Regions from separate parts of the Jeotgalibacillus malaysiensis genome, predicted to be linked through region 2. Evidence: predicted binding sites of a transcription regulator. Region 2 holds the regulator's gene; each other region holds the start of a gene.
What was found. Region 2 encodes Rex, which represses fermentation and respiration genes when NADH is low (regulators of the CRP and FNR family bind a similar motif). Its sites were predicted from a motif close to TTGTGAAATATTTCACAA; they were not measured.

Region 1: a site for Rex is predicted at 4,484-4,501, ahead of LG330_RS16865 (L-lactate dehydrogenase). Genes of this name have one in related genera too.
Region 3: a site for Rex is predicted at 5,353-5,370, ahead of LG330_RS05550 (formate/nitrite transporter family protein). Genes of this name have one in related genera too.

Annotation. Positions count from the first base shown of each region.
Region 1 covers NZ_CP085252.1:3,241,096-3,248,761, forward strand. Annotated here, with positions in the region: gene LG330_RS16845 (VanZ family protein) at 1-532, opposite strand, end outside; gene LG330_RS16850 (hypothetical protein) at 674-865, shown strand; gene LG330_RS16855 (hypothetical protein) at 1,081-1,284, opposite strand; gene pulA (type I pullulanase) at 1,497-4,361, shown strand; gene LG330_RS16865 (L-lactate dehydrogenase) at 4,566-5,507, shown strand; gene LG330_RS16870 (ABC transporter ATP-binding protein) at 5,729-7,447, opposite strand.
Region 2 covers NZ_CP085252.1:726,409-734,074, reverse strand. Annotated here, with positions in the region: gene groL (chaperonin GroEL) at 1-379, opposite strand, end outside; gene groES (co-chaperone GroES) at 441-725, opposite strand; gene LG330_RS04205 (lysostaphin resistance A-like protein) at 1,378-2,127, shown strand; gene LG330_RS04200 (YdiK family protein) at 2,128-2,331, shown strand; gene tatC (twin-arginine translocase subunit TatC) at 2,550-3,368, opposite strand; gene LG330_RS04190 (twin-arginine translocase TatA/TatE family subunit) at 3,387-3,575, opposite strand; gene LG330_RS04185 (redox-sensing transcriptional repressor Rex) at 3,635-4,306, opposite strand; gene LG330_RS04180 (ABC-F family ATP-binding cassette domain-containing protein) at 4,936-6,873, shown strand; gene LG330_RS04175 (MFS transporter) at 7,419-7,666, opposite strand, start outside.
Region 3 covers NZ_CP085252.1:967,956-975,621, forward strand. Annotated here, with positions in the region: gene LG330_RS05515 (serine hydrolase domain-containing protein) at 35-1,054, shown strand; gene LG330_RS05520 (GNAT family N-acetyltransferase) at 1,081-1,560, shown strand; partial or broken gene LG330_RS05525 (zinc-binding dehydrogenase) at 1,941-2,580, shown strand; gene LG330_RS05530 (manganese catalase family protein) at 2,652-3,221, opposite strand; gene LG330_RS05535 (spore coat protein CotJB) at 3,368-3,631, opposite strand; gene LG330_RS05540 (spore coat associated protein CotJA) at 3,646-3,867, opposite strand; gene htpX (protease HtpX) at 4,180-5,094, opposite strand; gene LG330_RS05550 (formate/nitrite transporter family protein) at 5,400-6,239, shown strand; gene LG330_RS05555 (hypothetical protein) at 6,391-7,134, shown strand; gene LG330_RS05560 (cation diffusion facilitator family transporter) at 7,345-7,666, shown strand, end outside.

The sequences.
Region 1 (7,666 bases), 1.1 Mb from region 2:
TACCCAATATTTTTATCATCACGCTTGTCAGCAGGTATACCAGAAATCCACCGGCTGTATTCATGATCAGATCATCTACATTGAAGCCTCTCATCCATGCAATACCAAAGTAAGACAGGACCAGCTGAGTTGTTTCAATCAGCAGACTTGTGAAAAATAGAATCAGCAGTGCTCTGAAGAACCCTTTTTTAAACAGAGCGGCTAAGAAAAATCCATAGGGCATAAACATGACAAAATTATAGAAGGTCAAGCTAGCATTTTGAAAGAATGATTCACTTTGAAGATTGCGGTATGTGGCCCATTCGTCTAAAAAATATAAAGGTTCAAGCTGAATTCTGAGTGGTGCATCCGGATTAGGCGGAAAAGAAAGTGTCCCGAGTGTTACATGGACGACCGCTGTCACATAGATCCAAAAAAGAATCAGCATAACCTTCCTGGAAGTTGAACGTTTTTTCTTTTTAAAATCACGTGTTATTGCAAATAATCCGATGACTGTAGCTATGACAGCCGCCGGCAGCGCAATCGAAGTCATATGGTTCCCTCTTTCTATTCGTCTAATCTTATCCTATTTGATTTATTCGAAAAAAGAAATCAAAACATTTTTCAGAAAATACGAAACTTTTTCCTTTTTTTAACGTCTAATACATATAAGTGTATTTTAGGAGGGAGATTGATGGTGCAGTTTGCAGGGAAATGGTCTGTATACATATTATTTCTTGCAGCAATATTGATTAGCATTGTACTTATTTTTGCTTTTTTATTTAGGGGAGAGTTTATGGATCTGGTCATTGGGATTTTTCAGTCTCCAGTAAGTGAGGATGATCAGGGTTTAGTGGATCTGGTGAAGTTTTATGTCTATGCCTGAATGACAGAAAAGCCCTTGATGCCCGTCACCTGGCTTTGGTGAAGAGCATCAAGGGCTTTTTTCTACATGTAACATGATAATTCAACCAATTCCAGACGGTGAATTCCTTCAATTCGCACATGAAATCCATTAGATCACATTATTTCAAATAGCAATTACGTCATCCATTTTTTACGTTATCAAATAAACTTCTCCATCCAAAAAACCAGATCCCCCTATGATCCGGTTTCTCTTTCCTTCAGATATTTCTCATAAGCTTCTGCCACACGGTCTTTAGCAGGCTTCTCCTCAAGCGGTTTTGCCAGTTGAATTGTAAATAGAAGTGCAAAAGCAATGACTCCACCCACAATCGGTCCGGCGATCATGAAAATCATCGTAGCAATAAAAAGTCCTCCCAGGAAATATCCAACTACTCTCATGTAAAAACCTCCTATGAAAATACTCCCGTTTTCTGATCTTTCAGAACATATAGTCACAATTTGTTCACTAGTCCAATGGATTCGTTTTGTGCAACTTTTGTGCAAACGCTTTCAATCTGACTATTCTCACCTTATAATCCTAACCATACCAAACATTAGGAGGAATGTAAGTGAATCGCAAAAAGTTTCTTGCAGGATGGTTATCATTTTTAATGGTCATTTCTTTACTGCCGGTTGTGCAACCGTTTGCCTCAAACACTGCACAAGCAGAAAGACATACATATTCAACGCTTATTGTTCATTATGAGGAAGCGCCTGAATCGACTCAGGACTGGAATCTGTGGGTTTGGCCTGAAGGCGGCGATGGGCAGGTTCACGAATTTACAGGAGAAGATGAATTCGGAAAGATTGCGACTATTGACCTTGAAGGTTCACATAATCGAATCGGTTTCATTGTAAGAACGGATACTTGGGAAAAAGACGGCGGTGACCGCTGGGCTGAAACTGAAGCAGGCGTTGCTGAAGTCTGGATTAAATCCGGTGATGACACGGTATTCACCTCCCCGCCGGATGGTGAATACCGTGAGTTCCCCGAATTTAATGAAGTAGATGTCACGCTTCACTACTACCGTTTTGATGGAAACTATGAAGGCTGGAACTTATGGGCGTGGCCTGAAAATGGGGATGGTCAGGAAATCCAGTTTACAGAAGAAGATGAGTTTGGCTTAGCTGCGAATTTCACTGTTTCAAGCGATGAGCTGTTTGATAAGGTCGGTTTTATCGTAAAGAAAACGGAAGGTGAAAACGCATGGGCTGACCAGGAAAACGGCGACCGCTTTATTACAAAGATCAATGAAGATGGCACCGCTGAAATCTGGATCGTTCAAAGTGATAAAGGCGTTTACTATGATTCGAAATATATTGATTCTACACCGCGTATTGTAAGCGCAACGATTGATGAAGTAAATGAAATCACATTAACGACTAATCTGCCGATTGATACGGCTACTGAAGATCCCGGCATTACGTTAAATGGACTGACGATTGGAGATATCCGTCCTTTTAAAGGAACAGATCCTGTCACAAATAAAGTAACAATCGAAACAGTCGAAGATATTGATCTCACAAAGACTTACACGATAGAAACGGACTTTTTCGGCGATGCAACTGTTCAGGTCGGTAAGGTAATCCGTTCTGACTCATTCGATGAGATGTACTTTTATGATGGCGATGATTTAGGTAACACGTATACGGAGGAACAGACTGATTTCCGCCTGTGGGCACCGACCGCAAGCGAAGCACGACTTGTTCTTTATGATGCGTGGGATGCAACAGAAGGTGAAGAAATTGTGATGGATGCTGCTGAAAAAGGAACATGGACAGCGAGCGTTGAAGGAGACCTTCACAACCAGCTTTATACGTACAAAGTTAAGATTGGTGATGAGTGGCGTGAAGCGGTTGACCCTTATGTACGCTCTACATCAGTCAATGGAGATAAAGGTGCAGTGCTTGATCTTGACCGCACAAACCCTGAAAATTGGGAGACGTTCTCTAAAGGAGAAAATCCTGAAGATGCCACAATTTATGAATTGCATGTCAGAGATTTATCCATTCAGCCTGAGAGCGGGATTGAAAACAAAGGAAAATACCTGGGCGTGACTGAAAAAGGAACAACTGGTCCTGAAGGCTATGCAACCGGACTGGACCACATTTTAAACCTTGGTGTCTCACACGTTCAGTTCCTGCCAATCTATGATTACCGTACAGTAGATGAAACAAACCTGGATACCCCTCAGTTCAACTGGGGATATGACCCGAAAAACTATAATACGCCGGAAGGTTCATACTCAACTGATCCATACGATCCTGAAGTAAGAGTGACTGAGTTGAAGGAAATGATCCAGACGCTGCATGATGAGGATCTTGGCGTGATTATGGACGTTGTCTATAACCATATGTATGCTGTGAACGAGTCGAATTTCCATCAGCTTGTACCGGGCTACTACTTCCGCTACAACGAAGACGGTTCGCTTGCAAATGGAACTGGCGTTGGGAACGATACAGCTTCTGAGCGGAAAATGATGCAGAAATTTATCGTGGATTCCGTTTCATACTGGGCTGAAGAATATGAAATGGACGGATTCCGCTTTGACCTGATGGGCATTCATGACACGGACACAATGAATGAAGTACGCGGGGCTCTTGATGAAATCGACCCTTCAATCATTGTACTTGGAGAAGGATGGGACCTGAATACCCCTCTTGATCCTGAACTGAAAGCGAATCAGAAAAATGCTGAAGATATGGACCGCGTGGCACATTTCAATGACACGTTGCGCGATGGTGCAAAAGGAAGCGTATGGGAAGATGCTGACCCTGGCTTTATCAATGGAAAACAGGGCATGGAAGACATCATGCGCCAAAGTGTAGCAGGCGGAATTGATTACGACGACAGCGTTGCGACTTACCGTGATCCTGATCAGGTCGTGCAATATGTTGAAGCACACGATAACCTGACGCTGTGGGATAAGCTTGAGAAAACAAATCCTGATGCGACACTTGAAGAAATGAAGTCGATGCACAAGCTTGGTTCTTCAATCGTACTGACGTCTCAGGGTATCTCATTTATCCATGCAGGACAGGAATTCATGCGTACAAAAGGTGGCGATCATAACAGCTATCAGTCACCCGACAGCGTGAACCAGCTCGACTGGGAACGCCGCGCTGCATTTAACGATGAAGTGGAATATATGGCAGGCTTAATTGATCTTCGCCAGAAATATGATGCATTCAGACTGACAAATGCTGATGCCATCAATGACCGCCTGACATTTGCTGCATCCCCTGCCAATACGATCGCTTATACGCTGCAGGAGAAAAAGAACCGTCACCTGTTTGTTGTGCATAACGCAAACAAGGAAGCCGTTTCTGTTTCCCTTCCTGGTAAAGGACCTTGGAAAGTACTTGTGAACAGTGAAGAAGCCGGAACGGAAGTATTGTCTGTGGAAAAAGGTAAGAGTGTTGAAGTAGATGGATTGAGCAGTATCGTACTACTGAAAGATGGAAAATTGAAGTAAACATCAAACCCCTGTCTCCTGGTGTGAAGGAACAGGGGTTTTGTTTGTGTACGCTTGCCTGGGATGTGTGTGTTTAAAAGTGAACGGGTAACAAGACAGCCACTTTAATTCATATAAATATATTGTGAAATTATTCACAATATCAAATCTATCGCTTATAATAAAAACAGAACATCATTCTAATTGAAAAGGTGTGTTGTGAAAATGGTAAAAGGTAATCGCGTTGTATTAATTGGAACAGGCTTTGTTGGCTCAAGTTATGCATTCGGGTTGTTGAATCAGGGCGTTGCCGATGAGCTGATTATGATTGATCTGAATGAAGAAAAAGCAAAAGGTGACGTACTCGATCTGAATCACGGTAAAGTCTTTGCACAGCAATCATTAAATATTTCATTTGGCTCATATGAAGACTGCAAAGACGTTGATATCGTCGTGATTTGTGCAGGTGCCAACCAGAAGCCTGGTGAAACCAGACTACAGCTCGTTGAAAAGAACCTGAAGATCTTTCATTCTATCGTTACTCAGGTTGTTGACAGCGGCTTTGATGGGATCTTCCTTGTGGCGACAAACCCTGTAGATGTGTTAACGTATGCCGTCTGGAAGTACAGCGGATTTCCAAAAGAGCGCGTGATTGGCTCAGGTACCATTTTAGACACAGCACGCTTCCGCTACCTGCTCGGCGAATACTTCCAGGTCGCACCTCAGAACGTACACGGATACATTATTGGTGAACACGGTGACAGCGAGCTTCCTGTCTACAGCTCAGTCGATGTCGGTGGTGTTGCAGTGCTTGATATGATTAAAAAGCATCCCCAATACACGCAGGAAGATCTTGATGATATTTTCGTCAATGTACGTGATGCTGCCTATCAGATCATTAACAGTAAAGGTGCTACTTATTACGGGATTGCAATGGGGCTTGTGAGGATTACAAGAGCAATTCTTCATAATGAGAACAGTATCTTGACGGTTTCTGCACTGATGGAAGGTGAATACGGCGAGAAAGATGTATATATCGGAGTTCCTGCTGTCATCAATCGGGGCGGGTTGCGTGAAGTCATTGAATTGAATTTAAGTGAGAAGGAAAAAGAACAGTTTGCTCACAGTGCAGATGTGCTGAGAGGGATTTTAAAGCCACACTTTTAAGTAAAAAACCAGCTGTTGCGTGGGCAACAGCTGGTTTTTTGGTGAAGTCGTTTCGCGACGGTATGGCGGAATAGGTCAAATGACATGAAGTGGCGAACATTGCAGGTTTTGCGTCGAACAATGGCATTTAAGTGGCGAACACCGCCCGTTATTCGGCGAACATCGGTCATTTCCCATCGAACATTCATCATTTCCCGCCGAACGACTCTTATAACCACACGTCACACCTGCTCATACTGAACGCGATGCAAATTCGCAAATATCCCATCCTTCTCAAGCAGCTCTGAGTGTGTACCGTCTTCTGCGATCCCCTCTTCTGTCACGACAACCACGCGGTCTGCTTTCCGGATTGTCGCAAGTCTGTGTGCAATGACAAGCGTTGTACGGCCTTTGGCAAGCTCTTCAATTGCACCCTGAATCATCGCTTCCGTTTCCGTATCAAGCGCTGATGTAGCCTCATCAAGAATTAAAATAGAAGGATTCTTCAAGAACATTCTCGCAATGGCAATCCGCTGCTTTTGACCGCCTGAAAGCTTCAATCCGCGCTCACCGATCTGAGTATTGTAGCCAAGCGGAAGGCCATCCACTACTGACTGAAGGTTCGCTTTCCTTGCAGCCTCCTGTACCTCTTCCTCTGTCGCATCAAGTTTTCCGTAAGCAATGTTTTCACGGAGCGTGCCTGTGAAAAGGAAGACGTCCTGCTGTACGATGCCGATCTGACTTCTGAGCGACTCCTTCGTCATGTCGCGGATGTCGATCCCATCAATTTTAATTGCACCTTCTTTAACATCATAGAACCTCGGAATCAGTGAGCAGATTGTTGTTTTTCCAGCGCCGGAAGGCCCTACAAATGCAACTGTTCCCCCGCGGTTCAGCTTTAGCGAGATGTCATTCAGTACCCCTTTTTGATCATCATAGCTGAAGGATACATGGTCAAATTCAATCTCCCCTTCTAAATGATCAATCTCTTTTGCGTCCGGACGGTTTGTAATCACCGGTGCCTGATCGAGTAAATCTGTGAAACGTTTGAAACCGGCCATGCCTTTTGGATACATTTCAAGCAGTGCGCTGATTTTATCAATCGGTTTGAAAAGTACATTAATGTATAAAACAAATGCAACAAGCTCTCCGTATGTCAGCTCGTTATTGAGACTCAGATATGCTCCGAATACAAGTACAACGAGCACAATCAGACGTGTCATGATATACATGCCTGACAAGCTGAACGCCATCACTTTGTAGGCGCCGACCTTTGACTGGCGATAGTGACGGTTGTCCGTTGTGAAACGCTTAATCTCGTGCTGTTCATTCGTAAATGACTGAACAACGCGCGCCCCTGAGACGCTGTCTTCCACACGGGCATTTACTTCAGCAATATTGCCATACATCGCTTTCCACGCTGTATTCATCTTGATGTTGGCATATGTAATGAGCCAGATCAGAAACGGTACAACAATAATTGCGATCAGCGCAAGCTTCACATTAATCGTTAGCATAATCCAGAACGCCCCGATAAATGTCATGATGGCAATAAATAAATCCTCAGGTCCATGGTGCGCCATTTCCCCAATATCAAACAGATCATTCGTAATCCGGCTCATAATGTGACCGGTTTTCGTGTTGTCAAAGAATGAAAAAGACTGTCGCTGCACATGTTCGAACAGCTCCTGACGCATGTCTGTCTCAATATTTATTCCAAGTTTATGACCCCAGTAGTTTACAACATACTGAAGAGAGGTACTTGAGAGATAGAGAAACAGGAGCAAAAAGCTGACCAGGGTGATCGCCTGCCAGTTTCCTTCCGGCAGCAGGCTGTCAATAAACCATGACACAGCCAGCGGAAAGCCGAGCTCCAGGATCCCTACAACAACAGCACAGCTGAAATCAGCAATAAATAGCTTTTTATGTGGCTTATAGTAAGAAAAGAATCTTTTTAACATCATCTGTACTCCCTTGTGAAAGATGTAACTTTTATTTTACAGCAACCAAAAAATAGTGCCACAACTATTTTCGATGTACGAAATAAAATGGATTCAAAATTGTCTGATTACTAGAATTACTCTATAATCACTCTATTAAGATTTTCTTTTTTAATAAATACGATCAACTCAGCAAAATTTTGTAGTGTGGGGCGGAGACTCCCGCCCCGGGAAAGGACC
Region 2 (7,666 bases):
GCGCAGCCACAACTGCTTTTTCGATTCCTTTACGAACGCCAACCGGATTAGCACCAGCAGTAACGTTTTTCAGACCTTCACGGATCATTGCCTGAGCAAGAACCGTTGCAGTTGTTGTACCGTCACCAGCGATTTCGTTCGTCTTGCTCGCTACTTCAGCTACAAGCTTTGCACCCATGTTTTCAAATGCATCTTCAAGCTCGATTTCTTTAGCAATCGTTACACCGTCATTTGTAATCAGCGGTGAACCGAATTTCTTTTCAAGAACAACGTTACGTCCTTTTGGTCCAAGTGTTACCTTTACTGCATCAGCAAGCTGATCAACACCGCGAAGCATTGAGCGGCGTGCTTCTTCACTAAATTTAATTTCTTTAGCCATTTGTAAGGTTCCTCCCAGAATGTAATGTGTTTTTAATTCGTTATGTTTTTAAATGATTGAATTAGTTTACGACAGCCAGAATATCACTTTCGCGAAGGATAAGGTATTCTGTGCCCTGGTATTTCACTTCTGTACCAGCGTACTTAGAGAAGATGATACGGTCATCAACAGACACTTCAAGCTCAACACGCTCACCGTTTTCAAGTACACGGCCTGTACCTACGGCAACGATCTTACCTTCCTGCGGCTTTTCTTTCGCACTATCCGGAAGTACAATCCCGCTTGATGTTTGCTCCTCAGACTCTACCAGCTCAATTACTACGCGATCACCTAATGGTTTTAACAAGTGAAACAACCTCCTTGAATTATGTTCTTCATTTATTAGCACTCTATATATATGAGTGCTAACACAAGTATTAGTTTAATTAATTTCCGTCGTTTTTGCAAGTATGATGGGTTTAAATTTTTTAAAAAATTTGTTTTCGGGAACCGCTGCTTCTTTCTGTTTGGGACTGCGCTTTCCGCGGCCGCGTGCTGAGCCATCTTAAGGCTTCGCCTGAATCCGTCTCAGCTGTCGCTTCTATGCCGCAGGAGTCTTCGTCCTCCACTACAAGAGCCAGCTAAGTCGGATGAATCAAGTATGTAATTTCTCCTTTATTGAAAAGTCTAACCCCCTTTTAATATGTAGACTTGTCCAAATTTATAAATGTACAGTGTTATGAATACTCTCCAGCTGTCCCTCGGAATGCAGGACGAAGACTCCCGCCCTAGGAAGGGACAGGTGAGACCACGTAATGCGAAGCATGTAGGGGCTCACCGCCCGGGGGCAGGAAAGCGAAGTCCTGCATGGAGAGGGACTGCGGCTTTTGGGAGACCATCCTCCCCACCCTATTCACAAAATGTCTACTTAATACGTCTGACATCGTAGCTATCAATTGAAGGTGCTGTAGTTCAATAGTAGAATAAACAGAACGAATCTATTTCAAAGGAGTATGATTGTGAACCGCACCTTTCTCATTATATTAATCACTTATGTGGCTATGCAGCTTTCCACATTTATCGCTGTCCCACTCGCACTATTTATCAGCGGAATGGTCTCAGATAGTGAACCTGCCGTGCTGCTCTACTCAATATCAGGCTACTGGATCTTTATCAGCTTTACGCTTGCGCTGATTGTCATACTGTTTGTCATGAATAAAAACAAAGGCGTCATGGATCTGCCAGGTAAAAAGGCTGGTCCGGGGATGGCGGCATTGTGGTCATTTATCGGGATTTTCCTGGCATTCTTCAGTCAGGCGATTGCAGTCGGTATTGAGTCACTGATCGGGATTGATCCGGGATCACAGAATACAGCTGACATCATTAGCTTACTGTCATACGTTCCGCTCGCAGCTGTAGCGGTTGCGGTGATCGGACCAATTTTAGAGGAAATTGTGTTTCGTGGCGTGATCTTCGGCTGGTTCTATCGTAAATATAATTTCTTCATCTCAGGACTGATCAGTGCGCTGATCTTTGCAGTGATCCACTTCGACTTCACCCATATTCTGATTTATGCTGCAATGGGCTATGCATTCGCGTTCCTTTATGCATATACTAAACGAATCATCGTACCAATCATCGCGCATATGGCGATCAACACATTTGTCGTGATGACGCAGTTCTTCTTTGCTGATGAAATTCAGCGGATCATTGAAATGAATGAAGCAGTATTCGTACTGTGGCGCTTTGCAATAGGAGGAATTTTGTAAATGAAATCTCCATTAGGACACGGTATCTTCTATCTGATACTTGGGGTATTCTTCGTTTACTTCGCTGTTAACAGCGTAAACGAAAACGGCTGGGGCTTCTTCGCCTACCTGTTTGTTGCATTCGCAACGTATGATATCGGGGCGGGACTCAGGCTGATTGGACTCCACTTTAAGATTAAGAAGCATATGAATGAAAAGAAGTAGCGGCTGGTGACCGCTGCTTTTTTGTTTGTGCTGGAACTTTGCGGGGTGGGTATTTGGTCATGAAGTGGCGAACCTGGCATGAGATACGTCGAACACCGTGTGTTTTGCGTCGAACATGCGGGTGTAAGTCTCGAACAGCAGCATATAAGTAGCGAACAAACCATGTTTAACGCCGAACCACCACCAAACTCACCAACAAAAAAAGAAAACAGCCGGGATCACTCCCCGCTGTTTTCCTTCAACTCTTCTTTTTTCGCAAGCTCGCGGTCGATCCGCTCCCTGCGTTCCTGTTCTTCTAGCTCACGCTGCTCGGCTTCAGCTTTTTGTGCTTTGTTGTAGCCGATTTTCGCGATCCAGAGGCTGATTTCGTAGAGTAAAATCAGCGGTACGGTTACGATCATGTGTGAGAAGATGTCAGGCGGCGTCACAAAGGCTGCGACGACGAGCAGTCCGAAGTATGCGTACTTACGGATGCTTGCCAGAAACATTGGTGTAACTATCCCCAGTCTTGTGACAAACAACATGATCACCGGCAGCTGGAATAAGAAGCCGAACGGGATTGTCATTTGAAATAAGAACTGGAAGAATTCATTGATTCCGATGACCTGCTCAATTTCAAGATTGTTCGACAGGTTCATCATGAAACGGACAACGAATGGGAATAAAATAAAATATGCAAACGCAAGGCCTGATAAAAACAGAATGACGGATGCAGGAATGTAACTGAGGGTTACTTTCCGCTCCCTGTCATGCAGACCCGGACTGACAAACGCCCAAAGCTGGTACAGTATAACTGGTGCCGTCATGATCAACGCAGTGAACATGATAATCTGGAAATAGATCTTTACAGGATCCGTTACCCGGAATGCGTTCAATGTCATCGATGCTGCTTCGTCTGAAGACTGGAGGAATTTCATCAGCGGCTCTGCTAAGAAGAAGCCTCCCACCATCGAAATGACAAAGAAAACGACTACAATGATGAGTCGTTTTCTTATTTCACCTATATGTTCATGGACGGTCATATCTTGCTGGTTCATATGGCCACCATCCCGTAATTATTGCTGTTTTTCGTCTTTCTTCGTCTCTTTTACGTCATCGTCGTCATCTGCAAGTCCTTTTGTTGCATCCTTGAATTCACGAAGGGTGCTGCCTGCTGCTTTCCCTAGCTCCGGCAGTTTTTTAGGACCAAAAATTAATAATGCAACGACTGCGATCACGGCAAGGCTGATTCCGCCTGGTAACATGATGCATGCACCTCCTCTTTCTTCCTTTATCATAAATTAAATTAAGCTTTTTGGCTATTCTATATTTCTTCTAATTGTGACGTTTCTACGTCATCTGTTCCATAATTCTTCAGGAAATAAATGAGTGACTGAAGCTCGACGGCAAGATCAATATGGTGGATTCTCATATGCTCAGGCACAGAGAGTCTGGCAGGTGTGAAATTCAGGATTCCTTTTACCTTCAGATCAATCAATCGGTCAGTAATTCCCTGGGCAGGACCAGCCGGCACAGTGAGGATTGCGACTTCGATATTGCTCGCCTTCACTTTTTCCTCAAGGTCATCCATCGCATATACAGGCACTTCTCCAATTGACGTTCCCGCCTTTTTAGGATCCGCGTCAAACGCCATTTCAATCTTTGTATTGTTATTTTTCAGGAAATTATAATGTAAAAACGCAGTACCAAGATTTCCGACACCAATCAGCACAACCTTTGTCGTTTCGTCCTGATCAAGTGTTTTACGGAAAAAGGACAGCAGGTATTCTACATTATACCCATAACCCTTTTTGCCAAGTGCACCAAAATAAGAAAAATCACGTCTGATTGTTGCTGAATCCACCTTTACAGCATCGCTCAGCTCTTTCGAAGAAACACGCTGCTTTCCTGATGAATGCAGGTTCTTCAGAAAACGGTAATAAAGCGGCAGTCGCTTCGCCGTTGCCTGAGGAATCTTCATTTGTTCCTGACTCATTCCTGTACTCCCCCTAAATCCAACAGTGCGCCTGGCACCGCATGTAAAGTGAAGCTGTGAACGCTTCCAAATCTATATGTTGTTGATGCTGAGATGAAGACCGCTGACCCTTTCCGCAGAGGACTGCGCTTTCCTGCCCCCGGGCGGTGAGCCTCTACATGCTTCGCATGCATGGTCTCACCTGTCCCTTTCCTGGGGCGGGAGTCTCCGTCCTCTACTCCAAGGGTCAGCTGAGTGAGTATATCTAATTTGTTTAGCTTACTCTCTCATTTATCAAACTATAAAATAGTACTTTGTTGTAAAGTTATCCTTCTTACCAAAGCGTTGAGCGTAGCGTAAGGCGGCGACTCCGGGACGATTAGTTGGAAGCTGAGACCCCACAGCCGAAGGCGAGGAGGCTCAGCAACAACCGTCCGGAAAGCGTCCGCCTGAAGCGCAGCGAAACAACTACTTATATAAGAACAGACTTCACAACAAATTCCTTTTAAATACAATCCAAGTCCCTATTGTATCATACACCATTAAGGTATCCGCTTGCAAAGTATGCAATCTTTTTCACAATGACAGTTCGTTGCTTATCACAACGCTGGTACGATACACTTAGATAGGAAGAAAAATGAGGTGAGCGAATGATTTTACTACAGGTCAATAATCTCTCAAAGTCGTTTGGCGCAGAGGAGATTATTGCTAATATAAAGCTTGAAGTCCAGACAAAAGACCGGATTGCACTTGTCGGTCGTAATGGTGCCGGGAAGTCTACCCTTTTAAAAATCATCGCAGGTCAGCTTTCGCATGACAATGGCGATATTAATAAACCAAAAGGCGTGTCGATCGGGTACCTTGAGCAGCATAGCGGACTTGAATCCGAGCTGTCGATCTGGGAAGAAATGATGAGTGTATTTGATTACTTAAAAGATATGGAAAAACGCCTGCGTGAAGCCGAGCAACAGATGGCGGATCCGGATGTGTATGAAAATGAGGAACGCTATAACCGTGTGGTGACCGAATACGATGAGCTGCAGGTTCAGTTCAAAGACGCCGGCGGGTATCAGTATGAGGCGGATATCAGAACCGTGCTTCACGGACTGCGCTTTCAGTCATTTGATTACGATACACCGATCTCGACGTTAAGCGGCGGTCAGAAAACGCGTCTCGCTTTGGGTAAATTACTATTAACCAAGCCTGACGTCATGATCCTCGATGAGCCGACCAACCACCTGGACATTGATACACTCAGCTGGCTGGAATCTTATCTGCAGGGTTACCCTGGCGCGATTTTAATCGTTTCACACGATCGCTACTTTTTAGATAAAATCGTCAATCAGGTTGTGGAGATTTCACGTAAGCGATCGAAGAAATTCCACGGTAACTACAGCCGCTACCTGGATCAGAAGGCGCTTGATTATGAGCGCGAGATGAAGGAATTTGAAAAGCAGCAGGAAGAGATCGCGAAGATGGAAGACTTTGTCGCGCGAAACCTGGCACGGGCTTCTACTACGAAAATGGCACAAAGCCGCCGTAAAAAGCTTCAAAAGATGGACAGGATGGACCGCCCAAAAGGGGATGAGAAATCAGCAAGCTTCGGCTTCTCGATTGATCGCCAAAGTGGGAATGACGTCTTGAAGCTGCAGGATCTCTCTGTCGGCTATGATGCACCTGTTTCACGTAACATCAATGCAGCCGTCACACGTGAGGATAGTATCGCGCTGATCGGGCCAAATGGTGTTGGAAAGTCCACCCTTTTAAAAACAATTGTAAAAATAATTCCTGCGCTTGCCGGACAGATACAATATGGATCGAACGTCAGCATCGGTTACTACGACCAGCAGCAGGCAGAGCTGCATTCGAATAAAACCGTGCTGAATGAGCTGTGGGATGACTATCCGATGAAAAATGAAAAGGATATCCGTACGGTGCTTGGCAACTTCCTCTTTTCGGGGGATGATGTGCTGAAGCCTGTCTCAACTTTGAGCGGCGGTGAAAAAGCACGCCTTGCGCTTGCTAAGCTGATGATGCAGAAATCGAACCTCCTGATTTTAGATGAGCCGACCAACCACCTGGATCTCGACAGTAAAGAGATTTTGGAGAATGCGCTGATCGATTATCCTGGTACGATCCTGTTTGTATCGCATGACCGCTATTTTATCAACAGACTTGCGACAAAGGTGCTCGAGCTGTCACCTGATGGCAGCACTGAGTATCTTGGTGACTATGATTACTATATGGAGAAACTGAGTGAAATAGCTGAGCTTGCAGCAATTGAAGAACGCGAGCGACTTGAGAAAGCACCTGCCGCTGAAAAGCCGACTGATAAATCAGCCTTTGCGCTTGATAAGGAAAAGCAAAAGGCTGAGCGGAAGAAACGCAGACGGCTTGAGGAAATTGAGCTGCTGATCACAGAGCTTGAAGGTACGATTGAAGAGCATGAAAACCTGTTGTGTGACCCTGAAATTTTTCAGGATCATGAGCGGGTGATGGAATCCAACCAGGCCATAGATCAGGCAAAAGCTGAAATGGATCAGCTGCTTGAGGAGTGGGCTGAGCTGGAGGAGGAATTGAGTGAGTGAGGTTTGAGTTTTTGTCAGGGATCCTTTTTGGGGATTCCTGTTTTTTTGGGAGTTTGTTTAGTGGTTCAGGAGAATACATTGGGTGTTCCGGAGATTTGGCGTGTGATCCAAAAGATTATCATGAGTGTTCATGAGATTACACATGACTTTCAGAAGATTTGGCAGGTGGTCCCGGAAATCACGTCATTTTACATACAGGGATTCAACAGGAATCCGCTGTCAAAAACTAGAATACTTTTCACAAACTCAAACCACTCCCCATCCAAATTCTCCTCGATTCCCACTTATCCTCACCCATCCTTCAATATCCGAAATATCAGGCAATTGTGAATAACTTTTTGCTTATATTTGTGTGAAAATTACAAATCAAATATGTATATAATGTGAACGTAGTGTAACAGAATGATGACAACACACAGAGTTATGCACATTACCCACAGGTTTGTACACAATTATTAACATTATCCACAACAAAAGACACACCGAGTTATATACAGCTTGTTTCTGACTTATACACAGCTTATCCACAGAAAAAACTCAGCTTTTTACAGCTGAGTTTCACTTCTCATCGATTTTGTTCCTCTTGCCCAGAAAATCATTGGAATTAATATCAGAGACAATAGTCCGCCTCCAAGTGATAGAATCGAAAAGCTGGAAGCACCAACCACCATTCCTGACAATGCACCGCCTGCCGCTCCTGATAATGCAATGAAGACATCCACTGATCCTTGCGTTTTTGCACGCACTGAAAGATGTGTGGCATCTATGATCGTTGCTGTTCCGCTGATCAGGC
Region 3 (7,666 bases), 240 kb from region 2:
GGATGAGATTTGAAAAAAGGGGAGATAAAAGAAGATGAGTGAACAATCTGAACTAAAAAAACGTATTGAGGATAAATATAACGAGCTTAACTTTTCAGGTGTCGTGTATGCTGTTGAGGGTGAAAGTACGCTCATTCAATCAGCACACGGTTTCGCAGACAGGTCTGAAAATAGGGTCAATAAAATAGATACGCGATTTGGAATCGCTTCCGGCTGCAAGATCTTTACCGCTGTAGCGATTTGTCAGTTAGTTGAAAAAGGGGTAATTAGTTTTGAGAGCCGACTGGCTGATTGTCTGGATATTCATTTTCCACATTTTGATGAAGAGATTACAGTGGAGCATTTGCTGACCCATACTTCAGGTGTGCCGGATTATTTCGACGAGGACGTGATGGATGATTTTGAAGAACTCTGGATTGACCGACCGGTTTACCGGATCGATTCCCTTCAAGCGTTTCTCCCGATCTTTCAAAACGAACAGATGAAGTTTAAGCCTGGTAGGCAATTTCACTATAATAATGCAGGTTACATCCTTCTCGGACTGATCATTGAACAGCAGACAGACAGCATTTTTACAGACTATATTGAAAGTGAAATTTTTAAAAAGGCCGGGATGACAGCATCAGGTTACTTTGAACTTGATCGGCTTCCTGAAAATACTGCGCTTGGATACATTGATCATCCTGAAGATCAAACATGGAGAACCAATATCTACTCCATTCCCAAAAAAGGCGGGTCAGATGGGGGGGCATTTACAACTGCAGCAGACATGACAGCGTTTTGGAATGCACTGCTTGGTTTCAAATTGCTACATGAAGAAACAACAAAGCAATTGCTGACTCCAGCGGTTCATGTTAACGAGGAACTTCATTACGGTTATGGGATATGGCTGAATCAAAAAGATCATCATGTATATAAATATCACGTGATGGGGTACGATCCCGGGGTCAGCTTCAGATCTGCTGTATATCCGGATCAAAACAGAATGGTGACAATTCTTTCAAATCACGAAACAGAGCCTTATGATATTTTAGAAGTGATTGAAAAAGGATGAATTTGATCAAGGAAGGGAAGGTATGAATGGAGACTGCCCGAACGATACTTGAAAAAGTAACAGAATCAGATCTTGAAGATGTAAAGCGTCTTTATAAAGATCCTCTGGTAAGAAAATATCTCGGTGGTGTCCGCGAAGAAGTAGCTGTGTCAGCTGTAGGGAAAGACTTCTTTCAGTCAGACGAAACTTCCTTATACCTGACAGTGGGGGAGAGGGATACGTCTGCATTTATCGGACTCGTCTCACTGGACCCTCATCATGACGGGGAGGATATCGAAATCTCCTATCAGCTAATGCCGGAATGGTGGGGGAGAGGACTTGGAAGTGAAGTAGTAGAGGCGGTACTGAATACTGCATTTAATGAGATGAACCTGACAAAAATCGTTGCTGAAACTCAGACTGCGAACCATTCGTCCTGCAGATTGCTGGAAAAAGTGGGAATGACGCTTGATAGGAAGGTTGTCCGGTTTGGCGAGGAACAGCGTGTATATGTTATTCAAGTATAGAAAAAACCGTTCTCTGCTGATGAATCAATAAGCAGAGAACGGTTTTTTATTATATATTTGTTTGTCTTATACTTCATTTTCAGAAAACTTTCTTCTCATCACGATCCTGAGTACTTATCATTGCAGCTTCCCTAAAATCAGCCTGTCTCAGTGAAACGATAAAATGTGTAAGTACATATAAAAGGATAAAAGGATGTAGCCCCATTTAGCAGTTTGTTTCATCACAGATACTCCCATCTGCTTCGTGTTATGTGCACAGATATAGTAGAGCGTGTGGATAATCTTTTTTTGTGGTTCCTCTATCAGGAATTTGCACAATAATGATGTAAGGGAATTCTATATAATAGACATTCTATTTAAGATAAGGGAGGGGAGTTTTGATGAAGGCAGTACAAGTTGCTGGTTACGGAGATACAAATCAACTGAAAGTAGTGGACATTCCAATACCGGAACCAAAAGATAATGAAGTATTAGTAAAAGTAAAAGCTTGTGCAATTATTAATACAGAAATCTGGATGAGAGAAGGCGCTTATGGCACGGATGAAAAATCCGGCTGGCGTCCTGAGGGGGTTCAGTTTCCACGGATTCCGGGATCTGATATTACAGGTGAGGTTGTCAGTGCCGGCAGTCAGGTCGATCAGAATCTGATAGGAAAACGTGTAGTGCTGTTTCCTTTCACTTCAAGTGGTGAAGAAGGTACAGAACATATCTCAGAAGACATGTCCTTTATTGTTTAAAACTTCTTTAGACGTTTTGAAAAAAGGCGGTAAGTTTTGTATCTCAGGTTCTGCAGGCGGCCAGCAGACGAGCCTGGATTTCAGAACGCTTTATCTGAAGCACATTACGATGTACGGCTCTGTGCTTGGGACAAGATCAGAATTTAAAGAGATGCTGCAGGCAATTTCAGAAGGAAAGATCATACCTGTGATTGATAAGCGCTTTCCACTGGAAGAAGCGAGGGAAGCGCAGACATATTTTAAGAATAGAGGGAAGCTTGGGAAGATCGTGCTGATCCCATAGAAAAACCAAATGATGTTCATAACAAAACGCCTGAGGGACACTGTGCCTCAGGCGTTTCAATAACTTCGTACTCAAAAAACCTTTTTCTCATCACGATCCTCTGTAATCAGCATGACAGCCTCTTTAAACCGCTGCGCGTGAATAATTTCCCGCTCCCTTAAAAACCTGAGTCCATCATTTAAATCCGGATCATCCGACTGGTCAATGATCCACTGATAGGTGGCGCGTGCTTTTTCTTCAGCTGCGATGTCTTCGTAGAGGTCAGCGATCGGATCGCCTTTTGCCTGAATGTAGGCTGCTGTGAACGGGACGCCTGCTGCGTTATTGTAAAAAAGGGCGTTGTCATGACTGACGTAATGCTCTGCAAGTCCTGCTGCACGGAGCTGATCCGGTGTAGCATCTTTGGTGAGCTTATAAATCATCGTTGCAATCATTTCAAGGTGGGCGAATTCCTCTGTCGCAATATCATTTAACACGCCAATCACTTTATCCGGAATCGTATAGCGCTGGTTCATATAGCGGAGGGCAGCAGCGAGTTCGCCATCAGCGCCACCGTATTGTTCCATTAAATATTTTGCAAGGGTGGGGTTACACGTGCTTACTCTTACAGGGTACATCAGCTTTTTTTCATAGCTCCACAAATCGCATACCTCCTAAAGTAAAAGTGGAAGGAGCTTGGTCAGCTCTGACAGGCATAAGACGCGTAGCGAAAAAGGGTGCTCTTTCCCTTTATCGCTAGGTGGCTTATGACTCGAGGACTTGCCTGCTAAAGCTGGATAAAAAGTACTTAGACCTGCCATGGCCACGGGGATTCAGCCCATTCCCAGTGCTGGTGCTCCTGTGTAGGCATCCCGAAACGCAGCGGGCCATAACAGGCTTCAAATTCAGTCTTCAGCCTGCAGCTGTAAGCACTGTAGTAATTATATTGCTGAATGGCCTGCGCATCATCGGGGTGAGTGTTGAGGTAAAGCACCAGTTCATAAATCACAAAATCAATCGCCTGTATTGCTTCAAGCTTCGCGTAATATTCTTTTGGCAGCTGTTTTTCCATTCTGTGAACCTCCTTTATTTACGGTAGGGGCTCTCGTAGTAATCAAAAAACGGTTCCCAGAGCGTACCTTTTCTCAATGCTTCTAAAGGTGGGAACTGGGGGAAATCAGGCGGCTGGAATCCGATAAATAAGTTCGGCGGTGTAACAAATACCTTTGGGCCAAGCGGCGGGCAGGGATCGAACATTCCCCTGAAAGGAAGATAATATCGTCTGAACGGGTTATTCGGTTGAGACATAGCTGTCCCTCCTGTGGATTCAGATTACCTGAAGAGTATATGCAGGCGGGTTGAGGAGTAGAAGTGGGAGAGCGCGGATGATTGGTTTGGAAGTGTAGTTATTGTGCCGGGGTCCGGATGTATCAATTGTTGTCGGAGTTGTAGCGGTTAGCCTGCAGGGTGTAGCGATACGCCGGGGAAGTTGTAGCAATTCAGGCGGAGGTTGTAGCAATTCCGCCAAATGAATGTCAGATCCGCTGTCCTGATTGCAGCGCCAGCCCCACTTAAGATCAAAAAAAGAACCGCCATCCCAGGCGGTTCTTCGTCAATCAATTATCGCTGTTCCAAACGCGCAATACGCTCATCAAGGTCAGGGTGAGTTGAGAATAATCTCATCACTCCTCCTTTACCACTGATTTTCATCGTGGCAACAGCTGAATCATCTGTATGATCTTTTACATTTGTACGACCTACCTGTGCTTTTAATGAACGCAGTGCGTGCGCCATTTTATCGTTACCGGCTAAGTCGCCGCCACCACGATCAGCGTGGAATTCGCGGTGTCTTGAGTAGGCACTCACGACTAAGCTTCCGAGAATTGAGAATAGAATCTGGAAGATAATAATAGCCGCAAACTGCACGATAAATTGCAATTCAGGACGGACAAAACGGCTGAGTACAATTGCGACGATACGCGCAAAGAATACAACAAATGTATTCACGATACCCTGAAGCAACGTCATTGTCACCATGTCTCCGTTTGATACGTGCGCTACCTCGTGGGCGATTACACCTTCAACTGCATCATCATCCATGTTATCTAGAAGTCCCTGTGATACAGCTACAAGTGACTTTTTCTTTGAAGGACCCGTTGCAAATGCATTTACTTCAGGTGAAGGATAGATTCCGACCTGAGGCATATGCGTTAAACCGGCAGCACGAGAGAAGCGGTGTACCTTTTCAACAACTTCACGTTGCTGTGCAGTCAGACTGCCATCCGGATCGAGCACCTTTACCTTCATCATCCATTTTGCCATCATTCGTGACATCGCAAGCGAGATGAATGACCCTGCGAAACCTACGAGGATACTGAATAAACCAAGTGAAACGAAGTCAATTCCAAGCCCTGGTCCGCCTGTCTGGAATGAACCGTTGATTCCTGTATATGAAACAATGAGTGACCATACAATCACAATTGTCGTCATGACGAGGATGTTTGTTAATAAAAACAATAAAATTCTTTTGCCCATTTATGCGCCTCCTCTTACATTAGTTTGTGATAATTGTAACATAATTTTCTCTGAAAAGCGTGACAAAAGAAAGGCGAAAAGTTCCTTCATTAAAGCGATTCATTTATTTATGTGAAATGCGGTCGGTACAATAAAATTAAGAATTGCAAAAGAAGGAGTTTTAAAAATGAATAAATGCAATTCTGAAGCGGAATTAACTAATAAATCAAACAATACAAAACGCTATTGTAGTGGCAGCGCTTACCCATTTACACTGATCTGTGAATTGAATCACAAAATTTACACGGAATTCAGGATGGTGACGAATGGAACAGTCTACAATAGAGAAATTATTAGGTGCAGCGACATTGAAGAGAGATCTGTTAAAGGAGCAGCCGAATCATTATATGGTGCGTGCAATGCTTGCAGGCATGTACGTTGGAATGGCCGTTGTCATGGCATTCCGTCTGGCACAGCCGTTTTACGAGGCAGCATCACCGGCAACTTATTTTATTAATGCAATCTTCTTCGGCGTTGCTTTTTGCTTAATTTTATACGGAAAAACGGAGCTGTTCACATCAAATACGATGTATATGGTCGTTGGCGCCATGAAGAAGAAAACGAACTGGATGGACACACTGCGTGTATGGGGTGCCTGCTATCTTGGCAATCTGGTCGGTATTTTATTTTTCACAGGATTGATTATTATGACCGGCTTATTTGCGACAATGGATCCATCAGAATCGTATCTGATCACTGTGGCTGAAAAGAAAATGAACCTGCCTTATTCTGAAATGTTCTTCAGAGCAATCCTTGCCAATTGGCTTGTCTGCCTGGCTGTATGGATTCCGCTTCAGGTAAAGGAGGACATGTCTAAAATTGTGCTGATGATTCTGTTCGTCTTCACCTTCTTTATCTCCGGTTATGAACATAGCATTGCAAATATGGCTTTATTCTCAATCGCATTGACAGCACCTCACACTGCGCTTGTGACAATACAGGCAGCGGTTGAAAACGTACTGATCGTGACACTTGGCAATATTGTTGGCGGCGCATTCTTCGTCGGCGTACTCTATACGTATTTGAATTCAGCTAAAAAAGAAAAAGAACTGACGGCAAAATCGTCTGCTAAAGCATCAGCTCCTAAGGCTGCTTTAGAAAAATAAATATTAAAGGACTGTCTTTACCCGGTGGAAACTGAGTGAAGACAGTTTTTTTTGTGGATTGAAATATTTTACAAAGGTTAAAAGGATTTTCGGTGGTTTTATTGAATCATAATCTTTAAGGAGTTAAGGCAGTTCGAAATGAGGGAACCAATTGAATCCAGCTGAAGTTATTAATTTTATGATTGCAACAGTCATTATTTTTCTAATGATCGTGCTTACGTGGATGATTTTTAAAAGGAAAAGAACCATTGCGCTATCAATTTCGTCGCTGCTTATCATTGGACTAACAGCAGGATATTTTTATTACCCAACCTATAAAGAACAGACGCATGCCAAACGGTATAGTAAATTGATGACCTTCCTTGAGGAAACGTATCCCGAAGGAAATTTTAGTGTCAGGCCTGAAGTTTATGAAGAAGGTGTTACTGTCGGAAGGTTTGATGTCGCTCATACAGATACGATGTACCTTGGCGTTACAATGCAGGTGGATCACGACGGTCAGGTCTCCCAGACGAGTACCTGGACAGACGGCAGCACGCCGGAGCAGGAGGAGCTTTGGCGGGAGCTACTCTTTTTCCATGGGAGTGAGTACACTTTGGATAAGGAACTGCCTGAGTTAAAAAAGGTTGATCAGTATTTCAATGGTGAGTTAACTGTTTTTGCAGTTGATATTAATGATACCCCTGCCATCGCAGTATATGAGTATGATCAGGGGAATTATGGACTATTAGCGTTTGCAGAAGGTATAAAAGATGAATATGTACAGATAGAATTTGAGGGGCAATTGTTTATCTATGTTAATGAAGCTTTTAAAGAAAGTAAGATTGATCTTTTAAACAGTAGTGAACTCTTAAATATTTCTAATCAAAAAGGAAAACTGATCGTTGTAAGATAAATGAATAATATCTTTACCAGAGGGAATTTCTATCTATATCAATAGAGGAATTCCCTTTTTTGCCCTCAGCCAATTCTTTTCCCCGTGATTCAATTCATTTAACCCTCTAAACACTCATGACCTCCGTTAAAAAGGTTTGTATAGACCCACTTAAGGGCAGTCTGATAGGATAATGAAGCTGCAACAAATTTGCACAGGTGGTGTGATTATATGAACAATCGATTTAAAGAAGCTGAATTTGCCACATGGGTCGGGATCGTGGCAAATACGCTGTTAACAATATTAAAAGGTGTGTTCGGTTATATTTCAGGGAGCCGTGCACTTGTCGCAGATGCGGCGCACTCTGCATCAGATGTTGCGGGATCAGTCGCTGTACTCGCAGGACTCCGAACAGCACGAAAGCCGCCGGATGATGATCACCCGTACGGTCACGGAAAAGCAGAAAACATTGCAACGATTATTGTCGCAATTCTGCTGGTTGTCGTCGGCGTAGAAATCGCTACTTCATCTGCAAGTGTATTTTTAGGAGAAA